Sphaerotilus microaerophilus: one gene and its partner. The protein of the gene in region 1 interacts with the protein of each later gene in a pairwise test. Links are inferred from orthologs where the notes say so. Each region holds a gene or a part of one and is shown on either strand. Other genes may lie near its edges.

Region 1 (4,901 bases):
CAGCGCACAGGCCGCCGCGGCGAGCGCATTCTTGACGTTGTGCCGCCCAGCCACCGCCAGGCGCAGGTCGGCGTCGCCCGCCGGGGTGTGCATGCGCACGGCCCAGTGGTCGCCGGCCCAGGTGGCCTGGGCACTCAGATCCGCCGGTTGATCGGCCTGCTCGCCCTCCAGCGTGGGGGCCAGCGCGAAGGTCAGCACGCGGCGTGCGCCGGCCAACTCGCGCCACAGCGGCGTGTAGGGATCGTCGGCCGGGAACACCGCCACGCCGTCGGCCGGCAGCGCCGTGAGGACCGCGCCGTTCTCGCGCGCCACCGCCTCCACCGTTTTCATGAATTCCTGATGCTCGCGCTGGGCGTTGTTGACCAGGGCGACGGTGGGCTGGGCGATGGTGGCCAGCTCGGCGATCTCGCCCGGGTGGTTCATGCCCAGCTCGATCACCGCGGCACGGTGGTGGGCGCGCAGGCCCAGCACCGTCAGCGGCACGCCGATGTGGTTGTTCAGGTTGCCAGCGGTGGCGTGCGCGGTCGCGCCGCGCCAGGCGCGCAGGATCGAGGCGATCATCTGCGTCACCGTGGTCTTGCCGTTGCTGCCGGTCACGCCGACCAGCGGCAGCGCCAGGCTGGCACGCCAGGCGGCGGCCAGCTGCTGCAGGCCAGCCAGCGCATCGGGCACTTCGAGCCCGCTCAGCCCGGCCGAGGCCAGGCCGCGCTCGGCCAGTGCGGCGACCGCCCCGGCGCCACGCGCCTGGGGCAGGAAGTCGGCCGCGTCGAAGCGCTCACCCCGCAGCGCGATGAACAGATCCCCCGCGCGCAGGCTGCGCGTGTCGCTGTGCACGCGGCGGCAGACCGTCGTTGCATCGCCGACGAGCTTCGCCTGCGGCAGGCGCGTGGCCAACATCGCATGCAGCTCGCCCAGCGGCGGCAGCGCGGCCTGCGCGGCGCGGCGCTGCAGCGCCTCGGTGGCGACGGCGGCGTCGAGGAAGGGGCGCTTCACGCCGCCCGCGTCCTGGTAGTCCTCGTGGCCCTTGCCCGCCAGCAGCAGCACGTCGGCCGGTGCCGCCTCGGCCAACGCCAGCGCGATCGCCTCCCCGCGGTCGACCACCGTGCGCACGCGCGCCGGGCCGCTGCAGCCCGCCGCCACCTGGGCGACGATCGCCGCCGGGTCTTCGAGGCGCGGGTTGTCGCTGGTGACGATCACCTCGTCGGCGCGCTCGCTGGCGATGCGGCCCATCACCGGGCGCTTGATCGCATCGCGGTTGCCGCCGCAGCCGAACACGCACCACAGCCGCCCGCCGCGGGCCCGCGCAAAGGGGCGCAGCGCCTGCAGCGCCTTGTCCAGCGCGTCGGGCGTGTGGGCGTAGTCGACCACCACCTGCGGCAGATCGGCACCGCAGTCGTCCAGCGCCGGCACGCGGTCCATCCGCCCAGGCACGGGCGTGAACTCGGCCGCCAGCGCCGCCACCTGCGCCAGCGGCAGGCCCAGCGCACGCAGCCCGCCCAGCACGGCCAGCAGGTTGCTGACGTTGTAGTCGCCGATCAGCGTGCTGCGCAGCTCGGCCCGGTCGACCGCACCGCCAGCGGCGGTCTCGACCAGCGCAAACGCCAGACCGCCTGCCTCGTAGCGCACCGCCTCGGCACGCAGCCGCGCCGGCACGCCAGGCTGCTGGCTGTAGGTCCACATGTCCAGCCGGCCCTCGCGGCCCAGTTCGCTGGCCAATTCGGCGCCCTTGGCGTCGTCCAGGTTCACCACCGCGGCGCGCAGGCCGGGCCAGTCGAACAGCCCGCGCTTGGCTGCCCAGTAGGCGTCCATGCTGCCGTGGTAATCGAGGTGGTCGGGCGTGAAGTTGGTGTACAGCGCCACCTGGATGCGCGCGGCCGCCAGGCGCTGCTCGACCACGCCGATCGACGAGGCCTCCAGCGCACAGGCCGCAAAGCCGGCCTGCCCGAAGGCGCGCAGGCTGCGGTGCAACGTGAGCGGATCGGGCGTGGTCAGGCCGGTGGCCACGACAGCGGCCTGCGGGGTGAGCCGCGTTGGCGGCTCACCCACGCCCAGCGTGCCGACCACGCCGCAGCGCTGGCCGGCCAGGCTGAGCGCCTGCGCGGTCCACCAGGCGGTGGAGGTCTTGCCGTTGGTGCCGGTGGTGGCGACCAGGCTCAGGCGGGCCGAGGGCTCGCCGTACCAGGCGTCGGCGATCGCGCCGGTGGCTGCCTTCAGGCCGGGCAGCGCAGCGATGCGCTCGTCGTCGAAGCCCCAGGCCTCCAGCCCATCGGCCTCGACCAGGCAGGCCGCGGCGCCCGCCGCCAGCGCAGCGGCGACGAAGGCCCGGCCGTCGTGCGCGTAGCCCGGCCAGGCGATGAAGGCCTCGCCGGGCGCGACCTGGCGGCTGTCGGTGCGCAGCTCGGCCGTCGCGGCCACGCGAGCGCGCAGCCAGGCCACCGCCTCGGCCGCGCTGGTGAGGAAGCGCTGCGCCGCCATCAGAAGGACTCCTGTTCGGCCGGCGCAGCCTGGGCGCGCGCGACGATCTGCGGCTGCACCGGCATGTCCGGCGGCACGCCAAGGATCTGCAGGCTGCGCTGCACCACCGAGCTGAACACGGGCGCAGCGACATCGCCACCGAAGTAGCGGCCGTTGCTCGGCTCGTCGACCATCACCGCCACCACCACGCGCGGCGCGCTGATCGGCGCGATGCCGACGAACCAGGCGCGGTACTTGTTGCCCGCATAGCCGCCGCCTTCCTGCTTGTGCGCGGTGCCGGTCTTGCCGCCCACCGAGTAGCCGATGGCCTGTGCCTTCGGGGCGGTGCCGCCCTCGCCGGCCGCCATCTGCAGCATCTTGCGCACCGAGCGCGCCACCTCGGGTGAGAACACCGGGGCGCCGCCCGCGGCGTGCTCGGCGCGCAGCAGCGTCATCGGTGCCACGTCGCCATCCCGGGCGAACACCGTGTAGGCGCGCGCCAGCTGGAACAGCGAGGTGGACAGGCCGTAGCCGTAGCTCATGGTGGCCTGCTCGATCGGCCGCCAGCTCTTGTAGGGGCGCAGCCGGCCCGAGGCCATGCCCGGGAAGGGCAGCGCCGGCTTCTGGCCGAAGCCCACCGCGCTGAAGGTCTCCCACATCTCGCGCGGCTGCATCTGCATCGCCATCTTGACGGTGCCGACGTTGCTGGACTTCTGGATCACCTGTTCCACCGACAGCGCACCGTGCGGGTGGGCATCGTGGATGGTCGAGCCGGTGATGCTGATGCGCCCGGGCGCGGTCTGGATCACCGTGTCGGGACGCACGCGGCCGGTCTGCAGCGCCAGCGCGGCGATGAAGGGCTTCATCGTCGAGCCGGGCTCGAAGGTGTCGGTGACCGCGCGGTTGCGCAACTGCGGCCCGCTCATGCTGGCGCGCTCGCCCGGCACGTAGCTGGGGTAGTTGGCCAGCGCCAGCACCTCGCCGGTCTGGGTGTCGAGCACGACCACGCTGCCGGACTTGGCTTTGTGCTCCACCACCGCGTCGCGCACACGCTGGTAGGCGTAGAACTGCACCTTGGAGTCGATGGCCAGCGCGATGTCGCGGCCGTCCTCGGCGTCGACCATCTCGCCCACGTCCTCGACCACGCGCCCCAGCCGGTCGCGCACCACGCTGCGGCTGCCGGAGCGGCCCTGCAGGTCCTTCTGGAAGGCCAGCTCGACGCCCTCCAGGCCACGCTCCTCGATGTTGGTGAAGCCCACGACGTGCGCCGCCGACTCGCCCTCGGGGTACTGGCGGCGGAATTCGCGCTGCACGTACACGCCCTTGGCGCCCAGCGCCTTGACCTGCGCGGCCACCACCTCGTCCACCTGCCGGCGCAGCCAGACGAAGCCGCTCTTGCCGGACAGGCGGCGCGCCAGGTCGTTGGCGGGCAGCCCCAGCAGCTTGGCCAGTTCACGCTGCTGCTCCGGGCTGACCTTGGCCTCGCGCGGCACGGCGAACACCGATGGCGCCGGCACGCTGGCCGCCAGGATCTGGCCATTGCGGTCGACGATGCGCCCGCGGCTGGCCTGCAGCGCGAAGGTGTGGCCGTAGCGGATCTCGCCTTCTTTCTGGAAGAAGGCCGGGTTGATGACCTGCACATACAGGGCCCGCCCCGCCAGCACGCAGAACCCCAGGCCCAGCCCGAGCACGAGCAGGCGCGAACGCAGCGGCGGCGTTTTGGCCGCCAACAGCGGGCTGGTGGCGTAGCGCACCGCCTGGGCCTCGTTGGCGGTCGGCCGCTCGCGCCGACGCGCGCCGGCACGGTTGCGCGCCACGGGGGCGAGGCGGCTGCGGGCGCCGGCGGCGACGCGCTGGAGGAATGAGCCCTTCATGGCCGGCCTCCCTGCGCCGCGGCCGCGGTGCGGGCCGGGTCGGTCACGTACTCGGTCACTGCCGGCGTGGCCGCGCGCATGCGCAGCTCCTCGCGGGCCACGCGTTCGACGCGCAGGCTGGTGGCGTAGGCACGGCGCGCCACGTCCAGGCCCTCGGCCTCGACGTCGAGCTGGTGCGCCGCGTTGCGCTCGCGCTCCAGCGCGGCGTAGAGGCGGCGCGACTCATAGGAGGTCTGCACGAGGTAGATCGCGCTGCACACCAGCACCACCAGGAGCAGCAGGTTCAGCCGGGTCATGCGCGCCTCCGCGACGCCGGGGCCACCGGCACCTCAGGCAGCGGCGCGTCGGTGCGTTCGGCCACGCGCAGGATGGCCGAGCGCGAGCGCGGGTTGGCCTCGACCTCGGCCTCACTCGGCTTGATGCGTGCCACCGCATGCAGCAGCGGCGCCGCCCCCACGGCCAGCGGCATGCGTCGGTCGTAGGCCTCGCGCGAATGACGCGCGATGAAGGTCTTGACGATGCGATCCTCCAGCGAATGGAAGCTGATCACCACCAGCCGGCCGCCGGGCGCCA
Region 2 (5,160 bases), 4.7 Mb from region 1 along the record:
GCGCCTGGACGACCCGTCCCGCAGCGACGATGACGCCGTGCTGGGCGACGAGAGCGAGGATGCCGAGGACAGCGCCGTCGAGGCGGCCGCGCCGCTGGCGCTCGCCATTGACGTGGCCGATGCCGAAGCGGTCCCGGCCGAGACCGGCGGGGCTGCGGGCGGTTGACTCGAACGGCTGAAGGCACAATCCCGCACTGCACAATCCGGCAACGCCACCGACCGCACCGGCCGGCGGCCGACCGACGCCTCACCTGCCCCGCCCCGTGACCGCATCGATGCAGCGACTCAAGCAACTGTCCACCCTGCAGCTGGCGCTGCTGGTGTCGCTGTGCGTGCACGCGGCCGTGCTGATGATCCGCGTGGCCGCGCCGGAGGCCTTCGACCGCATCCTGGAGGACACCCCGCTGGAGGTGGTGCTGGTCAACGCCAGCACCGCTGCCAAGCCGCAGAAGGCCCAGGTGATCGCACAGCGCAACCTGGCCGGTGGCGGCGACGCCGAGCTGGGCCGGGTCACCTCGCCGCTGCCGCCCGCCCTGCAGAGCCAGGCGGGTGATTCCTACGAGGAGTCGCGCCGGCAGGTCGAGCAGATGCAGGTGCAGCAGATGATGATGCTGGCGCAGCTCAAGCGCGAACTCGCCACGATGGGCCAGCCCGACGTGCCCCGCGGGGCCGGCAGCACCCGCGCCAGCGCCGACGAGGATCGCCGCCGCCAGCTGCTGGCGCTGCTGGCGCAGATCGAGAAACGCATCCAGGACGAGAACGCCCGCCCACGGCGGCGCTTCGTCAGTCCCGCCGCGCGCGAAGGCGTGCACGCGATCTACTACGACACGCTGCGCCGGCGCATCGAGGACCTGGGCACCCGCAACTTCCCCGAGGCGCAGGGGCAGAAGCTCTACGGCGAGCTGACCATGCTGGTCGCGGTGGACATGGACGGGCGCGTGGCGCAGGCCGAGGTGATCGAGAGCTCACGCAACCGCACGCTGGACCGCCGCGCGATCTCCATCGTCAAGGCCGCCGCACCCTATGGCCCGTTCACCGCACCGATGCGGGCCCAGTTCGACCAGCTGGTGTTCATCTCGCGCTTTCGCTTCACCCGCGACGAGGGCCTGCGAGCCGCCGTGGAAGACGCCAGTTCACAACGTCCCTGACCCCGCCCAGACTTCTCCATGGACCGCTACGCCGTCGTCGGCAACCCCGTCGAGCACAGCCGCTCGCCTCGCATCCACCAGCTCTTTGCCGCCCAGACGGGGCAGATCATCGAGTACACCCGCCTGTGGGCACCGCTGGACGGCTTCACGGCGACGGTGCGCGCCTTCGCCGCAGAGGGCGGACGTGGCTGCAACGTGACGATGCCCTTCAAGGCCGAGGCCTGGTCGCTGGCCGCCCGGCGCAGCTCGCGGGCCGAGCTGGCGCGTGCCGCCAACACCCTGCGCTTCGATGCCGAGGGCTGGTGGGCCGACAACACCGACGGGGCCGGGCTGGTACGCGACCTCGGCGTCAATGCCGGCGTCGCCCTGGCCGGCCAGCGCCTGCTGCTGCTGGGTGCCGGTGGCGCCGCGGCCGGCGTGCTGGGGCCGCTGCTGGAGAGCCGCCCGGCCGAGCTGGTGGTGGCCAACCGCACCGTCGAGCGCGCCGTAGAACTGGTCGAGCGGCACGCCGAGCTGGCCCGCCAGGCCGGTGTGCGGCTGGTTGCGCAGGGTTTGAACGGGCTGGCTGGCTTGGCCGGACCAGGCGGCTTCGATGTGCTGATCAATGGCACCGCCACCAGCTTGCAGGCCGACGCAATGCCGATCGAGACCGGCCTGCTGCGCCCGGGCGCGCTGGCGCTGGACATGGCCTACGGGGCGCCGGCACGCGGCTTCATCGCCTGGGCACAGGCGCAGGGCGCGGTCGGGCGCGACGGGCTGGGCATGCTGGTCGAGCAGGCGGCCGAGTCCTTCACCGCCTGGCGTGGCGTGCGGCCTGACACGGCCCCGGTGCTGGCCATGCTGCGTCGGGAAGTCGACGGCCTGGCCTGACGGGACCGCCGCATGAGAACGCTGAGGGAGCTGCTGCACAGCCACGTGGTGCGCATCGGCGCGCTGCTGCTGCTGAGCGCGGTGGCGCTGCAGCTGTATTTCCTGCTGCGCATCGCGCTGATGACGGTGATCGATCCGCAGTCCACCAGCTTCCAGCGCAGCGAGATCTGGCGCCTGGCGGTGGAACAGCACCAGGTGCTCTGGAGCCAGGAATGGGCCGACTACGCCCGCACCAGCGACCACCTCAAGCGGGCTGTGATCGCCAGCGAGGATGCGCGCTTTGCCGAGCACAGCGGCGTGGAGTGGGACGCGATCGAGAAGGCCTGGGAACGCAACCAGCGTGCCGAGGACCGGGCCGAGCGGGTCAATGCCGCCCAGGAACAACGGGCGAAGAAGGCCACGTCCACCGGCCGGCCTGCGCCGGCGGCGGCGCCGAAGAAGTTCGAGGTCAAGGTGGTGGGCGGCTCCACCATCAGCCAGCAGCTGGCGAAGAACCTCTTCCTCTCCGGCGAGCGCACCGCGGTGCGCAAGGCACAGGAGTTCGTGATCACCTTCATGCTGGAGGCCTGCCTGTCCAAGCAGCGCATCCTGGAGATCTACCTGAACAACGTCGAGTGGGGCGAGGGCGTGTTCGGCGCGCAGGCCGCCGCGCGGCACTACTTCCGCAGCGACGCCGCCCGCCTCGGGCCTGCCCAGGCCGCCCGGCTGGCGGTGATGCTGCCCGCCCCCAAGCGCTTCGAGAAGCGCCCGGGCTCGGCCTACGTCAGCGGGAGGGCGGGCACCGTGGTGGCCCGCATGGGCGCGGTCGAGCTGCCCTGAAACCCTGCAGGCCCGCGCCGCCAGGCCGCCTCCTAGAATTTGTGCATGAGCAGTGACACCGAGCGCGATGAGCTGGCCGCCGCGGCCGCCAGGCTGGTGGTCGAGGAGGGGCTGGAGTACGGCCCGGCCAAGAAGCGTGCGGCACGTGATCTCGGGCTGAATGGCCGCCGCGCCGCCCTGCCCGACAACGAGGCGGTCGAGGCGGCGGTGCGCGAGCACCTGGCGCTCTTCCACGCCGACACCCAGCCCGCCGAACTGGCCGAGCTGCGCCGCATCGCCTTGCGCTGGATGGAGCGGCTGGCCGAGTTCCGCCCGCACCTGAGCGGTGCGGTCTGGCGCGGCACCGCCACGCGGCTGTCGGCCATCCACCTGGACCTGTACTGCGACGACCCGAAGTCGGCCGAGCTGGCCCTGCTGAACCTCGGCGTGGATTACGAGGTCGGCTCGGCGCCCGGCCCGCGGGGCCGCGAGGTGGATGTGCTCAGCATCGCCGAACGCAGCCAGGCCCTGGGCGATTGGGTGACACTGCACCTGAGCGTACTCGACCACGACGACCTGCGCGGCGCCCTGCGCGCCGATGCCCAGGGGCAGACCTGGCGCGGCGGGCTCGATGCGCTGCGCCGGCGCCTCGAAACCACCGCCTGACGAAAGGACGCCATCGATGCAACGACGCCACTGGATGATGCTGGCCGGCGCCACAGCGGGGCTGGCCGGCGCAGCGGCTTGGCGGCTGCGCCCCGATGCCGGCGGTGCCGCCGCGTCAGCGCCACTGTGGGCGACCCGGCTGCCGCAGGTCGGCGGCGGCGAGCTGGCCTTCAGTGAGCTGAAAGGGCAGGCGCTGCTGGTCAACTTCTGGGCCACCTGGTGCCCGCCCTGCGTCAAGGAAATGCCGCTGCTGGACCGCTTCGCACGCGAGCAGGCTGGCAGGGTGACGGTGGTCGGCATCGCGGTGGACCGGGCCGAGGCGGTGCGGGCCTTCCTGGCGGCCACGCCGGTGGGTTTTCGCATCGGCGTGGCCGGCTTTGCCGGCAGCGGCCTGGCGCGTGAGCTGGGTAACCCGCAGGGCGGCCTGCCCTTTTCGGTGCTGTTCGATCGGCAAGGGCAAATCGTCGACCGCAAGCTCGGCGAGACGCTGCCCGCCGAACTGCAGGATTGGGCCAGGCGGGTGGCCAGCTGATCGTTCGCGACCTGCCTGGCGGGGCTGATGCGCCACGCGTTCGAGCGAACATTGCGCGCGATGGCGACTTTTGGGGCGAAATGCGCGTAAAGTCGCTGGTTTCGCTTTCTGTGTCCCGACCACGATGCACATCCTGATCCTCCAGGGGCCCAACCTCAACCTGCTGGGCACACGCGAGCCGGGCGTCTACGGCGCCACCACGCTGCCGCAGATCCAGGCGGGCCTGGATGCCTACGCCGCCGAGCGCGGCGTGCGCCTGAGCCACTTCCAGAGCAACCACGAAGGCGGCCTGGTCGACCGCATCCACGCTGCACGCACGGAGGGGGTGGACTTCATCATCATCAACCCGGGCGCCTACACGCACACCAGCGTGGCCATCCGCGATGCGATCACCGGCGTGGCGATCCCGTTCGTCGAGGTGCACCTGTCCAACGTGCACCGGCGCGAGGCCTTCCGCCACCATTCCTACTTCTCCGATGTGGCCGAGGGCGTGATCGTCGGCCTCGGCCCGCTGGGCTACCGGCTGGCGCTGGACTACGCGCTGCAGCGCGCCGCACCGCGCTGATTCCCGTCCGGCTGCGGCTGGCCCCAGTCCGTGCCCCTGCGGGCATCCGGCCAGGCCAGCCCCATCCAGCCCCCCCCCGAACCAGTCACCTGGAGCTTCCCATGGATCTACGCAAACTGAAGACCCTCATCGACCTCGTGTCGGATTCCAACATCGCCGAACTCGAGATCACCGAGGCCGACGGCAAGGTGCGCATCGTCAAGAGCAGCCCGGTGGTGACCGTGGCGCACGCGGCCCCGATGGTGGCCGCTGCCCCAGTCCTTGCGGCTGCTCCTGTCGCTGCACCCGCCGCCGCCCCTGCCGCCCCCGAGTTGACCGGGCACATCATCAAGTCCCCGATGGTCGGCACCTTCTACCGTGCCTCCAGCCCGGGCGCCAAGGCGCTGGCCGACGTCGGCCAGCAGGTCAAGGAAGGCCAGGCGGTGTGCATCATCGAGGCGATGAAGATCATGAATGAGATCGAGTCCGACCACGCGGGCACGATCACCAAGGTGCTGGTCGAGAATGGCCAGGCCGTCGAGTACGGCCAACCGCTGTTCATCATCGAGTGAGCCGGCGTCACCGCCTGCCCAGCCGAGTGG

Evidence for each region.
Region 2: the proteins of NGK70_RS05980 (region 1) and NGK70_RS26170 interact in binary tests that used the Escherichia coli proteins (3 or more experiments, as listed by UniProt). The link is inferred for Sphaerotilus microaerophilus from one-to-one orthologs.

What each region holds. Positions count from the first base shown.
Region 1 is NZ_AP025730.1:1,352,937-1,357,837, reverse strand. What follows is about bases 1,902-4,901. They hold NGK70_RS05980 (peptidoglycan D,D-transpeptidase FtsI family protein), read right to left. Parts: upstream 4,329-4,901; coding sequence 2,475-4,328; downstream 1,902-2,474. Other genes in these bases: rsmH (16S rRNA (cytosine(1402)-N(4))-methyltransferase RsmH), read right to left, coding at 4,621-4,901; ftsL (cell division protein FtsL), read right to left, coding at 4,325-4,624; murF (bifunctional UDP-N-acetylmuramoyl-L-alanyl-D-glutamate--2,6-diaminopimelate ligase MurE/UDP-N-acetylmuramoyl-tripeptide--D-alanyl-D-alanine ligase MurF), read right to left, coding at 1,902-2,475. Also shown: more of murF, read right to left, coding at 1-1,901. UniProt on the Escherichia coli protein: Essential cell division protein that catalyzes cross-linking of the peptidoglycan cell wall at the division septum. Required for localization of FtsN.
Region 2 is NZ_AP025730.1:6,018,399-6,023,558, forward strand. The notes cover bases 980-3,933. They hold NGK70_RS26170 (transglycosylase domain-containing protein), read left to right. Parts: upstream 980-2,030; coding sequence 2,031-2,837; downstream 2,838-3,933. Other genes in these bases: NGK70_RS26160 (energy transducer TonB), read left to right, coding at 980-1,148; aroE (shikimate dehydrogenase), read left to right, coding at 1,167-2,018; NGK70_RS26175 (hypothetical protein), read left to right, coding at 2,883-3,482; NGK70_RS26180 (TlpA family protein disulfide reductase), read left to right, coding at 3,499-3,933. Outside these bases: NGK70_RS26155 (ribonuclease catalytic domain-containing protein), read left to right, coding at 1-166; more of NGK70_RS26160, read left to right, coding at 276-979; more of NGK70_RS26180, read left to right, coding at 3,934-4,014; aroQ (type II 3-dehydroquinate dehydratase), read left to right, coding at 4,139-4,579; accB (acetyl-CoA carboxylase biotin carboxyl carrier protein), read left to right, coding at 4,681-5,130. UniProt on the Escherichia coli protein: Peptidoglycan polymerase that catalyzes glycan chain elongation from lipid-linked precursors. May play a role in peptidoglycan assembly during cell division in collaboration with other cell division proteins.